Regions from separate parts of the Nocardia sp. XZ_19_385 genome, predicted to be linked through region 1. Evidence: predicted binding sites of a transcription regulator. Region 1 holds the regulator's gene; the other holds the start of a gene.

Region 1 (6,064 bases):
CGATCTACGAATCGCAGGCCGCCGACGCCGCCGCCTCGGGCAACGGTTCCTCGTCCCAGGCCGATGACGACCAGGTCGTCGACGCCGAGGTCGTGGACGACCCGATCGACACGGAGAAGAAGTGACACCGGATAACTCGGAGCAGGAGCCGGTCACCTTCGTGGACAAGCGGAAGATCGACCCCGAAACGGGTGAGGTGCGGGAACCGGTCGCGGCTGAGGAAGCCGTGGCCGGTAACGGCGCCGAAGCGCCCGAAGCCTCCGAGGAACTCGCCGACCCCATCAGCGTGGAACTCGCCGAGCGCACCGCCGACCTGCAGCGGCTGACCGCGGAGTACGCCAACTACCGGCGCCGCGTCGACCGTGACCGCAAGACCGCGATCGACGGCGCGAAGGCATCGGTGGTCACCGAACTGCTCGGCGTGCTCGACGATCTGGACCGGGCCCGCGCGCACGGCGACTTGGAAGGCCCGCTCAAGGCGGTCGCCGACAAGCTCGCCGGCGCACTGCACAAGCAGGGCCTAGAGGAGTTCGGCGCGGAGGGCGAGCCCTTCGACCCGACCTTGCACGAGGCCGTGCAGCACGAGGGTTCCGGCCACGATCCGGTGATCGGGCTCGTCATGCGCAAGGGCTACCGCTTCGGCGACCGGGTGCTTCGGCACGCGCTCGTCGGGGTAACCGATCCGGTGGACCAGGCCGCAGAGCCGGTAGCAGAGACAGAGGCATCGGATGCTGATGCCGAAGCGAACAACGACTAGTGCGAAAGGAGGAGATGCACAGTGAGCCAACGGGAGTGGATCGAAAAGGACTTCTACAAGGAGCTGGGCGTCTCCTCCAACGCCACGCAGGACGAGATCAAGAAGGCCTATCGCAAGCTGGCTCGTGACCTGCACCCGGACGCCAACCCCGGGGACACCAAGGCCGAAGAGAAGTTCAAGACCGTCAGCGAGGCGCACGCCGTGCTGTCGGATCCGGCCAAGCGCAAGGAGTACGACGACACCCGCAGGCTGTTCGCGGGTGGCGGCTACGGTCGTGGCGGGTTCAATCCCGGTGCGACAGGCGGCTTTTCGCAGGACTTCAATATCGGTGACATCTTCGGCGGCGCCGGTGCGACCGCCGACGGTGGCCTCGGTGACCTGTTCGGTGGCCTGTTCAACCGGGGCAGCCAGCGCACCACCAGCCGCCCGCGGCGTGGGTCCGATGTAGAGACCGAGACGACCCTCGGTTTCCGCGAGGCCGCCCAGGGCGTCACCGTTCCGCTGCGCATGACCAGTCCGTCGCCGTGCACCACGTGTCACGGCAGCGGCGCGAAACCGGGGACCAGTCCCCGGGTCTGCCCGAACTGCAACGGAACCGGCGTCATCAGCCGCAACCAGGGCGCGTTCGGTTTCAGCGAGCCGTGTGACGACTGCCGGGGTTCCGGTTCGATCATCGACGACCCGTGCGTCGACTGCCACGGCAGCGGCATCCAGAACCGCACCCGCACCATCACCGTCCGGATTCCGCCGGGCGTCAGTGACGGGCAGCGGATCCGGTTGGCCGGGCAGGGCGAGGCTGGCCTGCGCGGCGCGCCCTCGGGCGATCTGTTCGTGACGGTGCATGTCAGCCAGGACAAGGTCTTCGGCCGCAACGGCGACGACCTGACCCTGGTCCTGCCGGTCAGTTACAGTGAATTGGTGCTGGGCACAACGGTTTCCGTGCCTACGCTGGAGGGTCGAGTCGGCGTGAAGGTACCGCCGGGTACCGCCGATGGGCGCATCCTGCGGGTACGGGGCCGTGGTGTCCCCAAGCGCGCCGGCGGCGCCGGTGACCTGCTGGTCACCGTCAAGGTCGCGGTGCCACAGAAGCTGGACGACGAAGCCAAAGAGGCGCTCGAGCGCTATCAGGAGGCGGAGAAGACCAGCGGTTTCGATCCACGTGCAGGATGGGCAGGTTCGTAATGTCCCACGATCCGAAGAAAGCGCCGGGCTCGGGTTCCGGGGCGACGTCGCGTACCGAGTTCTTCGTGATCTCGGTGGCGGCCCAGTTGGCGGGCATGCACGCGCAGACGCTGCGCACGTATGACCGCCTGGGTCTGGTGACGCCGCAACGCACTTCGGGCGGCGGTCGGCGCTACTCGTCCCGGGATGTCGAGCTGCTGCGCGAGGTGCAGCGGCTGTCCCAGGACGAGGGCGTCAACCTGGCCGGAATCAAGCGGATCATCGAATTGACCAACCAGGTCGAGGAACTGCAGCAGCGGGTGGGCGAGCTGGCCGCCGAGCTGGAGCGGCTGCGGGCGGGCTATCGGCCCGATTTCACGCCGCCGCAACGCAGTACGGCACTGGTGGTCTGGAAGCCGCGACACCAGCGCTAGCAGCTGGCCAGCAACATTGCGGGGCCTCGGGGCCCGGTTCGCCGAAAGGCGGGCTGGATCCCGGGGTCCGTTTTTGTTGCCGCGAACGGTAGCGGACCGGACGCCAGGTTTGCTGGCGACCACGAAAGTTAGCTGGCGAGCCAGGGTTGCCGGATCATCCGACGGATTCCTCGCCCGCCCAGGTCGCCGGATGCGGATCGGTTGCCGGACAAGGTAACTGGCGATATACGCGCTGTTGCCACATGATCGCTCCCGTGGGCCGATTCGGGCGAATCATGCAAAACGGGCCTTGCGAATTCGATGAAATACTGGCCGATTTCGCCGCTAAACACTGAATACCAGTTGGTTTCCAAGGCTTTTGACATTGCGTACCCTCGTTTTAGTGGAATTACACGCGTGATGTTTAAACGAACGATTCCGTAGCTGGCAAACCTCCCCTACACTCCAATCATCGGCTGCTGACGAGTGACCCGCACTACTTTCACTCGCTGGCACGGGCTGTGTTCGAGCACGGAATGGGGTTGTGACGCATATGGATTCGCGGACTGTCGCTTTGATCAGAACCACGTTCAAGGCGGTTGCTGCGGAGGAAGCCGGGCCCGAGAAACTCGCCCGGTCCTTTTATTCGATCTTGTTCACCGAGTATCCCCAGACTCGCGATTTCTTTCCCGCCGCAATGGATTCCCAGCGCGACCGCCTGGTCCGGGCTATCTCCTACGCCCTGGATCGGCTCGAAGAACCGAACAAACTCCTGCCCTTCCTGGCCCAGCTCGGCCGCGACCACCGCAAATACGGCGTGCAGAACGAGCATTACCAAGCGGTGGCGCATTCGCTGAAGACCGCGATGAGCCGCTTCGCCGGCAACGAGATGTGGACCGACGAGGTGGACCGGGCCTGGGACGAGGGCCTGACCCTGATCGCGGACACCATGATCGGCGCCGCCGCGAAGGAATCCACCCCGGCGGTATGGACCGGCACTGTCCTGGAACGGCGGATGGTGCTGCGCAATCTGGCGGTGGTGCGGCTGCGGCTGGATCAGCCGATCCGCTACGCCGCCGGGCAGTACATCAGTGTGCAGGTCCCGGCGCGGCCGCGGATGTGGCGCTACCTCTCACCGTCGGTCCCCGCGAATGCCAACGGCGAGATCGAATTCCACATCCGCGGCGTGCTCGGCGGGTGGGTGAGCCCGGCCATGGTCAACCAGACGAACGTCGGGGACCAATGGCTGCTCGGCTCACCCCTCGGCGGGCTCGGCATCCCGCGCAACACCAAACGCAAGATGTTGATGATCGGCTGCGGTACCGGCATCGCACCGCTGCGCGCCCAGCTCTTGCAGATGGCCCAGCGCCGCACCAACCCGAAGGTGCACCTGTTCGTCGGCGGGCACCATCCCTGCGATCTCTACGACCTGGAGACGCTGAGCAAGCTCGCCACCGCGAACAAGTGGCTCACCGTCACCCCGGTCGCCGAATACGATGAAAACCCCTGGTGGCACCTGGATTCCGGGGAGCTTGAGCCACCCCTACCCGGCCTCGAACCGCGCATGACCGGGCAGATCGGCCGGGTGGTCGCCAGCTTCGGTCCGTGGGCGGACCGCGATGTCCAGATCGTCGGCTCACCGTCGATGGTGCAGACCACCAAGTTCCGCCTGATGGCGGCCGGTACCCAAACCAAGAACATCCGGCACGACCCCCTGTTCTGACCCTGAGTTCCCTTTGCCCGGACGGTGTCTCGCCGTCCCCGCGAAGGTCGGGATCCAAGCGGGTGACGACTATCCGCAGTCTTGGCGACTGGATCCCGGCCTTCGCCGGGTCGACGAGTCAGGCGATGCGGTCTGGTCGGCAATCTTCGCCAACATGGCCAATACATGAACCCGGAGCAAACAGGGCGGGCGGTCGGAATGTTTATCCGGCACTTCTGACCCGCGTCCGGGCTGAACAGCTGGTCGATCCGGAATACGCACCCACCCCTACGCATTTTGGCGAGGCGCTGCGGCGAATCATCGGGGACAATTGAATCGGCGTTTCGCGGTAACGGCGGTTTGCCAGCAACCGACACAACGGGTGGGTCTTTCCGGACCTGAATTCCGCGGCAGCGGATTGTCAAGACCAGCATTGCCGGGGCATCCGGTTTCGAACGAGGTTCACCAATGACAAAGCATGTGACGCTTGGCAGCACTGGCGCACCGTCGAATTCGGTCGCAGCCGCAATGTGGGGGATCATCGGCGATACCGGGGCCCGGTACTGCTCGACAGCGAGGCCATTACGCGGCCCGGATATGTTGCGCCACTGCGGAACCGGTGACAGAGTCGTTCAAGCGCCGGTAAGCTATGTGCTGGCAAACATGATCGGAGATCCTCGTGCCTGACATCGCCTTCGACACGATGCCGTGTGCGCGAGACATCTTCCGGGAGCTGGATTCCACCGCGGGCCGGCGCAACACCCACGCTCCGGTCGTCCATCTCATCCGCGGCCGCTCCGGCACCGGCAAATCCACCTTGCTCGCGGCGATCCGCACGCGGCTGCACGAGCAGGGAATTCCGCTGTGCGACACCGTGTGCCATCCATGCCCGGAGTCCGATCCGGACGGTCCGCGCCCGGCGCTGCTGATCGACAACGCGCACACCCTGGCCCCGGATGATCTCCAAGCCCTGTCCGACATCATCGAATCCGGTCGCTGCACGATCGTCATCGCGGTGCAGCCGCGGCCACACGATCCACACCTGCGGGCGCTGACCGACGCGGTCTCCCGCCGCGGCCGCGTGCTCGACCTGCGCCCGCTCGGCGTCGCCGACATCGGCCCGTTCGCCCGGGAGCTCGGCATGACGGTGCCGCGGCACGTGGCCCAGCACATTCACCAGCACACCGGCGGTATCCGGGGCGGCGTGGTCACCGCGCTGGCCGCGGCCTGCTCGGCCCGTCTCGACGCCGGCATCCCCGCGGTCGAGGTGGCCGTCACCCATTGGGCGCGGACCCTGCTCGACGATCTGGCGCCGGATCTGCTGGAAACACTGGCCGTCGCGACCACGGGCACCGGCTTGGACTCCAGCGAACTCACCGAGGTACTCGGCGTGGAACCCGCAGCCGCCCAGGCGCTCATCGATAGAGCCCGGGCCACCGCCTTGGTCACCGACGCCGATCTGCTGCTGGCCCCGGCCATCGCCCCGCTACGCACCCTGCTCGGCGATCACCGCTACCTCGCCGTACAGCGCCGCTTGTTCACCGCCCGGCTGGAAGCCGGACTACTACGCGACCACACCGCGTTGCTGCTGGCCGAATCCGGTGTCCGCGACCAGCAACTGGCTGAATTCCTCTGTACCGCAGCCGAACACGCGGGCCGCGAGGCGGTGCGCTACTACGCGGCCGCGGCGGCGGCCGGCGCCGACCCTGATCAGATGGCGCTGCGCTGGGCCGAAGCCGCCGCGCAGACCGGCGACGGCGAGACCGCGATGCGCCTGGCCGAGCCGATGCTCGCCCGATCCGGCATCACCGGGACCGATCTCGCCGATGCCGTGCGGATCTGCGCGGCCGTGCTGACCCGCCGCGGCCTGGTGGGCCGCGCCGCCCAGCTCTACACCTGGCTCGGCCCGGACCGCACCGGCGCGGACTGGGCGGTCGGCGCGACCGTGCACTACCTCGCGGGCAACACCGCGACCGCGGCGAAACTGGCGGAGTCGGCGCCGCAGTGGCCGCCGACCGAGGCCAGCGCCCA
Region 2 (6,064 bases), 250 kb from region 1:
GCGGTCGGCGAGGGCCGGCTCGACCTGATCGAACTGGACCGGCGGCTGGCGCAGGTCTACGCGGCGCGGACCAAGGACGAGTTGGTCGCGGTGACCGCGGATCTGCCCGGGATGGCCGCGCCGCCGATCGAGTTGCGCACCAAGAGCGGATCGCGGGACAAGCGGGGCCGCTGGGTGGTCCCGACGAGCATCACCCTCGAATGCGGTTCGGGCGATATCCACCTCGACTTCACCGAAGCAGTGTGCGTCCACCAGGAGGTGAACCCGCACGTCGCTATCGGTTCTGGTTCGCTGGAACTGGTGCTGCCTTATGGCTGGGGCATCGACTTCGATCAGGTCACGGTGGATAGCGGCCACATGACGAGCAAGCTGCGGGTACCGCACCTGACCGGCGCACCGCTGCTGCGCTTCGACGGCCGCGTGAAGTCCGGCTACATCGAGGCCCGCAATCCGCGCCGGAACTTCTGGACCTGGCTCCGCCGCCGACCCTACTGAGCCCGCGGAAACACCCGCAGCCCTTGCGCATGTCCGCAAAACAGAATTTAATTCTGGATATGAAGATTCGAGATCGGTTGCTGCTGGCGGCCGAGCGGCAGTTCGCCGAGCACGGCACGCTCGATGCGACGCTGACGCAGATCCGCGATGCCGCGGGGGCCAGCGTCGGGGCGCTCTATCACCACTTCCCGGACAAGGCCGAGCTGTACCGCCAGGTGTGGGCGCACGCGCTGGCCGACTATCAGGAGCACTTCTGGGTCGCGGTGGGGCAGAGCACCGACGCACAGGAAGGGGTCACCGCGGGCGTGCGCGAGCATCTGCGGTGGGTCACCGAAAACCAGTACCGGGCAAAGGTTCTCGCCTCATCCCGGCCGCCCGGCATGCGCGACAGCGACAGCAACCGGGAATTCTTCGTCAACGTGTACCGCTGGTGGCGCACCCATGCCCGCTACGGCGCGGTCCGCGACCTGGAATTCGACCTCGTCTACGCGCTGTGGCTCGGCCCGGCGCAGGAGTACGCACGCCAATGGCTCGGCGGCGATATGCGCACCGCGCCCAAGGATGTCGGCAAAGAACTGGCCGACGCCGCCTGGGTAGCGCTCCGCGCTGACGACCGCTGACCCCGCCCGACGCCACCGAGGAGCTTCCCGATGACCGACTCGATCACCTTGAATCACGAACTCGCCCAGCAGGTTCTGGCCGCCCAGCCCTTCGCCCAACTAGTAGGCACCGAGGTCACCGCCTTCGGCGACGGGGCCGCCACCCTGATCATCCCGATCCGGCCGGAGCTCGGCCAGCAGTTCGGTTTCGTGCACGGGGGAGTGCTGTCCTACGCCGCCGACAACGCCCTGACCTTCGCGGCCGGCACTGTGCTCGGCGCGAATGTCCTGACCGGCGGTTTCACCATCACCTACTTGCGCCCGGCATCCGGCACGCGGCTGCGCGCCGAAGCCAAGGTCACCGGCGCCACCCGCCGCCAGGCGGTCGTCAGCTGCGAAATCTATGCCGAGACAGACGATTCCGAGCCGGTGCTGTGCGCCGTGGCGCAGGGCACTACCCGCTCGGTCGAGCGCACCCTCGACGGCAACTGAAACGAAACCGGGCCGGGCACGGAGGATTCCGTGCCCGGCCCGGTTCGGCTATCTCAGGCGGTCGCGGCGAACTTCGGGGCAGTCAGCGACGCTTCGCGCACCGGTTCGATGGCGTAGGCCAGGATGTCGGCCACGTCGGCGACGGGGCGAACATCCAGGGCGGCAAGGACTTCGGCCGGGACGTCATCCAGGTCCGGTTCGTTGCGGGCCGGGATGAAGACCGTCTTCAGACCGTTGCGCTGCGCGGCCATCAGCTTCTGCTTGACGCCGCCGATCGGCAGGACCCGCCCGTTCAGCGTGACCTCACCGGTCATGCCCACATCCGCGCGCACCTGACGCCCCAGCGCCAGCGACACCAGCGCCGTCACCATGGTGACGCCCGCCGACGGACCGTCCTTCGGCACCGCGCCCGCCGGGAAGTGGATGTGGATATTGCGGTCCAGCACCTTCGGTTCGATGCCGATCTCCTCCAGGTGCGAGCGCACGTAGGTGAGGGCGATCGACGCCGACTCCTTCATGACGTCGCCGAGCTGCCCGGTCAGGGTGAGCGCACGCTCGCCCTCGGCGGCGTTGGCCTCGATGTAGAGGACATCGCCACCCATGCCGGTCACCGCCAAACCTGTTGCGACACCGGGGACCGCGGTGCGTTCCATCCCGTCCGGGGTGAAGCGCGGGCGACCCAGGTAGTCCTTCAGGTCATCGAGATCGATGGTCAGAGCCGTTGCGCCCGAACCGGTGTCGTAGCCCAGTTCGGTGTCGTAACCCAGGCTCGGCGCCGAGGCGAGCCGAGTCGCGGCCTTGCGCAAGGCTTTCGCGACCAACCGCTCCATCTGCCGGACACCCGCTTCCCGGGTGTAGTTCGCCGCGATCTCCCGCAGCGCCGCCTCGCTGATCGAAACCTCCTCGGCGGTCAGCGCGTTGCGCTCCAACTGCCGCGGCACCAGGAAGTCGCGGGCGATGGCGACCTTGTCCTCCTCGGTGTACCCGTCGACGGTGATCAGCTCCATCCGGTCCAGCAGCGGGCCGGGGATGGACTCCACCACGTTCGCGGTGGCGATGAACAGCACGTCGGACAGGTCGAGATCCAGATCCAGGTAGTGATCGCGGAAGGTGTGGTTCTGCGCGGGGTCGAGCACCTCGAGCAGCGCCGCCGCCGGATCACCGCGGAAGTCCGCGCCGACCTTGTCGATCTCGTCCAGCAGCACAACGGGATTCATCGATCCCGCTTCCTTCATGGCGCGCACGATCCGGCCGGGCAGCGCACCCACGTAGGTGCGCCGGTGGCCGCGGATCTCGGCCTCGTCGCGCACGCCGCCCAGGGCGACGCGGACGAACTTGCGGCCCAGGGACCGGGCGACGGATTCACCGAGCGAGGTCTTGCCGACGCCGGGCGGACCGGCGAGCACCAGCACCGCGCCGGAGCCGCGGCCACCGACCACTTCGAGTCCGCGCTGGGCGCGGCGGGCACGCACGGCCAGGTACTCGACCATGCGGTCCTTGACCTCGTCCAGCCCGTGGTGATCGGCGTCCAATACCGCGCGCGCCGCCGAAATATCGGTGCTGTCCTCGGTTCTCACCGTCCACGGCAGTTCCAGGACGGTGTCCAGCCAGGTGCGGATCCACCCGGTTTCCGGGCTCTGATCACTGGACCGCTCCAACCGGCTCACCTCGCGCAACGCCGCTTCCCGCACCTCGGCGGGCAGGTCGGCCTGCTCGACGCGGGTCCGGTAGTCGTCGGCGCCGTCGGGTTCGTCCTCGCCGAGTTCCTTGCGAATCGCGTTGAGCTGCTGGCGCAGCAGGAATTCGCGCTGGGTCTTCTCGAGGTTCTCGCGCACCTCGTCACTGATCTTCTCGGTGACCTCGGCCTCGGCGATGTGCGCCTTGGTCCAGTCGATCAGCGTGGTCAAACGCGCTGCGATATCCGGGGTTTCGAGTAGTTCCCGCTTCTGGTCGGCAGTCAGGTAGGAGGCGTAGCCGGCCGTGTCGGCGATCGCGGAGGGATCGTCGAGCTGATTGACGGCGTCGATGATCTGCCAGGCCTCGCGCCGCTGCAGCACCGAGACGACGAGCTTCTTGTATTCGGCCGCAAGCTCTTTGGTGCGTCCGTCGGCCACACCGGACTCGACCGGTTCGGCCTCGACCCACAGCGCGGCGCCCGGCCCGGTGACCCCGTGACCGATCTTGGCCCGCCGTTCGGCCTTCAGGACCGCGGCGGGCGCGCCACCGCGCATCCGCCCGACCTGCTCGATGGTGGCGACCACACCGTAGGAGGCGTAGCCGTTGTCCAGCCGGGGTGCGACGAGTACCTGATCCGTCTTGGCAGCCTGCGCGGCATCGATCGCGGCCTGCGCGGATTCGTCGAGTTCGATGGGCACGACCATGCCCGGCAGCACGATCGGATCGGTGAGGAACAGCACCGGCAGGTTCTGAGGTGTAGTCACGTCTTCGACCCTTCTGAAAGTTGAGCGATGCCCAGTCAACCCCGCCCGTTCCGGGTTTGTTCCAGATCCGTGCCCACGTTCGCTGTCGGCGAATACGCGCTGGCAGCCGCGCCGCGTCGCTCACCGGAATGGTCGTCCGGCTGCCCTATCGTTGGGCCGACTGAGCCGCAGGTGATGGCCAGTTTCTTCGGTTACTTGACGCGATAGAGGCCGAGCGGAGCGTTGGATATGAGTGGCGTGCCACACGATGATTGGGATCCGGATCCCGCCTGGCGGAATCCCGCGGTGCGGATGGCGGATGTCCTGCAGAGCCCGCCGCCGCGGCGCGTCGACTGGAGAGTCGCCGCTGTCGTCCTCGTGGTGCTGGCCGCGCTCATCGCCGTTCCCGCGATCCTGGCCCTCGTCGTCCCGGACCGGGAAACCCCGCAGAGCGCGGGTTCGGTCATCGAGCTGTCCGCGGCGGGCACCGAACCCGACACCGTCAACTTCGCCGGCGTCGACGGCTGGGACCGCCGCGCGACCGGCGACGGCTCCGCCGCCCTGCTGACCAGAGACGATTCGGTCCTCGCCGTGAACGTCGTCAACGGCGTGACCGACTTCGGCGCAGCGGCCGACTGGCGGCTGAAGGTGCTGGGCGTCGAGGGCTTCCCCGCCGAATGGGACCGGGACTGGGAGCTGTGGAACCGGCACGGATTCGCCGGACCGGTCTGCCGCGGCACCGAGGCCAAGGGCGTCTGCGCCATCCTCGGCAACAAGAATCTCGTGGTGACGCTGGTGCTGCACGGCGACGACGCGACACTGGATCAGCTGGACCAGATCGTCGACACGCTCCAGGTCGAGCAGTGATCAGATCCCCGGTGTTCTGGGTCTACTGCGCGGCGCTGCTCGCGGGCGGACTCGGCCTGCTCTACCAGTTGCTGCCGGTGCTGCTCCTGACCTGGCGCGACAGCCTCGCCGGCGCGCCGTTCGTGCTCGCCGGCCTCGTCGTCTTCGGCGGGCTGATCCTGCACCTGGACCGGCTGCGGGCACATCGCTGGATCATCGGACCCCTGGTCCTGGGCTTTCTCTGGGGCGCACTGGCCGGACCGGGCGTCGCCATGTGGGCCAACGACCACAACCTCGAGGTCATCAAGAACCTGGCCGGTGACGCGTTCGCCATCAACTGGCAGGCCGCGATCTCCGCGCCGATCGTCGAGGAGGCGATCAAGGGCCTGGGTGTCTTCGTGGTCGCCTGGCTGTGCCGGTCGCGGCTGTGGCGGCCCATCCACGGCCTGCTGCTCGGCGGATTCACCGGACTCGGTTTCCAGGTCGTGGAGAACGCCACCTACGAGGCCAACGCCGGACTGAACGCGGCTCAGCCCACGGCCGCCGACGCGATCCTGGTGGGCGCGCTGCGGTTCGTCACCGGGATCACCTCGCACTGGATGCTCACCGCGCTCGCCGGCATCGGCATCGTGCAGGCCGTCGCACGCTCGGATTGGCCGATGGCCAAACGGGTCCGGGTGTTCGTGCAGTTCTATCTGCTCGGCGTCCTGTTCCACTTCCTGTGGGATTCGCCGCAGCCGGACGACGGTCTGGCGCTCGTCATCGTGGGGCTGCGGATGGTTGCGGCGGTGCTGATCTTCGCGCTGATCTACACGGCGGTGCTGCGGGGCGAGCGGCGCTGGTTCCGTTCCACCATCTCCGCCGCCGTCGAGCGGGGGATCGCTCCGGCCGAGGAACCCGCCATGCTGATCACCCGGCGCACCCGCCGGATGGCCCGCCAGGCCACCCGGCACAGCCTCGGTCCGGGCGGTCCCACCATGCGCGACCTGCGGCGGCGGCAGCGCCGGCTGATCGACTGGGTGCAGGGCTTCGGCACCTATCTGCACCAGCCCGCCCGCGTTGACACCCCTGTGAACGCAATGAGACTGTTGGGGCCTTAACTTCTCAGGTCAGGCTCTAGGGGGATCCCACGATGGCGACACTCGCCTCCGGCGTGTTCATCGACTGGGAGCAGCTGACCGGCCAGTCCAAGTTCGTGGTCGAACTGATCAC

Evidence for each region. The regulator HspR, encoded in region 1, represses chaperone genes until heat shock. The targets are predictions, from matches to a motif close to ANNTGAGTNNNNNNNACTCANNT.
Region 2: a site for HspR is predicted at 4,046-4,068, ahead of lon (endopeptidase La). Genes of this name have one in related genera too.

What each region holds. Positions count from the first base shown of each region.
Region 1 covers NZ_JACVEE010000002.1:726,745-732,808, forward strand. The annotation lists gene dnaK (molecular chaperone DnaK) at 1-125, shown strand, start outside; gene grpE (nucleotide exchange factor GrpE) at 122-757, shown strand; gene dnaJ (molecular chaperone DnaJ) at 779-1,939, shown strand; gene IBX22_RS16065 (heat shock protein transcriptional repressor HspR) at 1,939-2,352, shown strand; gene IBX22_RS16070 (globin domain-containing protein) at 2,885-4,054, shown strand; gene IBX22_RS16075 (LuxR C-terminal-related transcriptional regulator) at 4,713-6,064, shown strand, end outside.
Region 2 covers NZ_JACVEE010000002.1:978,749-984,812, forward strand. The annotation lists gene IBX22_RS17220 (DUF1707 domain-containing protein) at 1-495, shown strand, start outside; gene IBX22_RS17225 (TetR/AcrR family transcriptional regulator) at 555-1,115, shown strand; gene IBX22_RS17230 (PaaI family thioesterase) at 1,146-1,586, shown strand; gene lon (endopeptidase La) at 1,640-4,027, opposite strand; gene IBX22_RS17240 (hypothetical protein) at 4,256-4,873, shown strand; gene IBX22_RS17245 (PrsW family intramembrane metalloprotease) at 4,870-5,952, shown strand; gene IBX22_RS17250 (hypothetical protein) at 5,985-6,064, shown strand, end outside.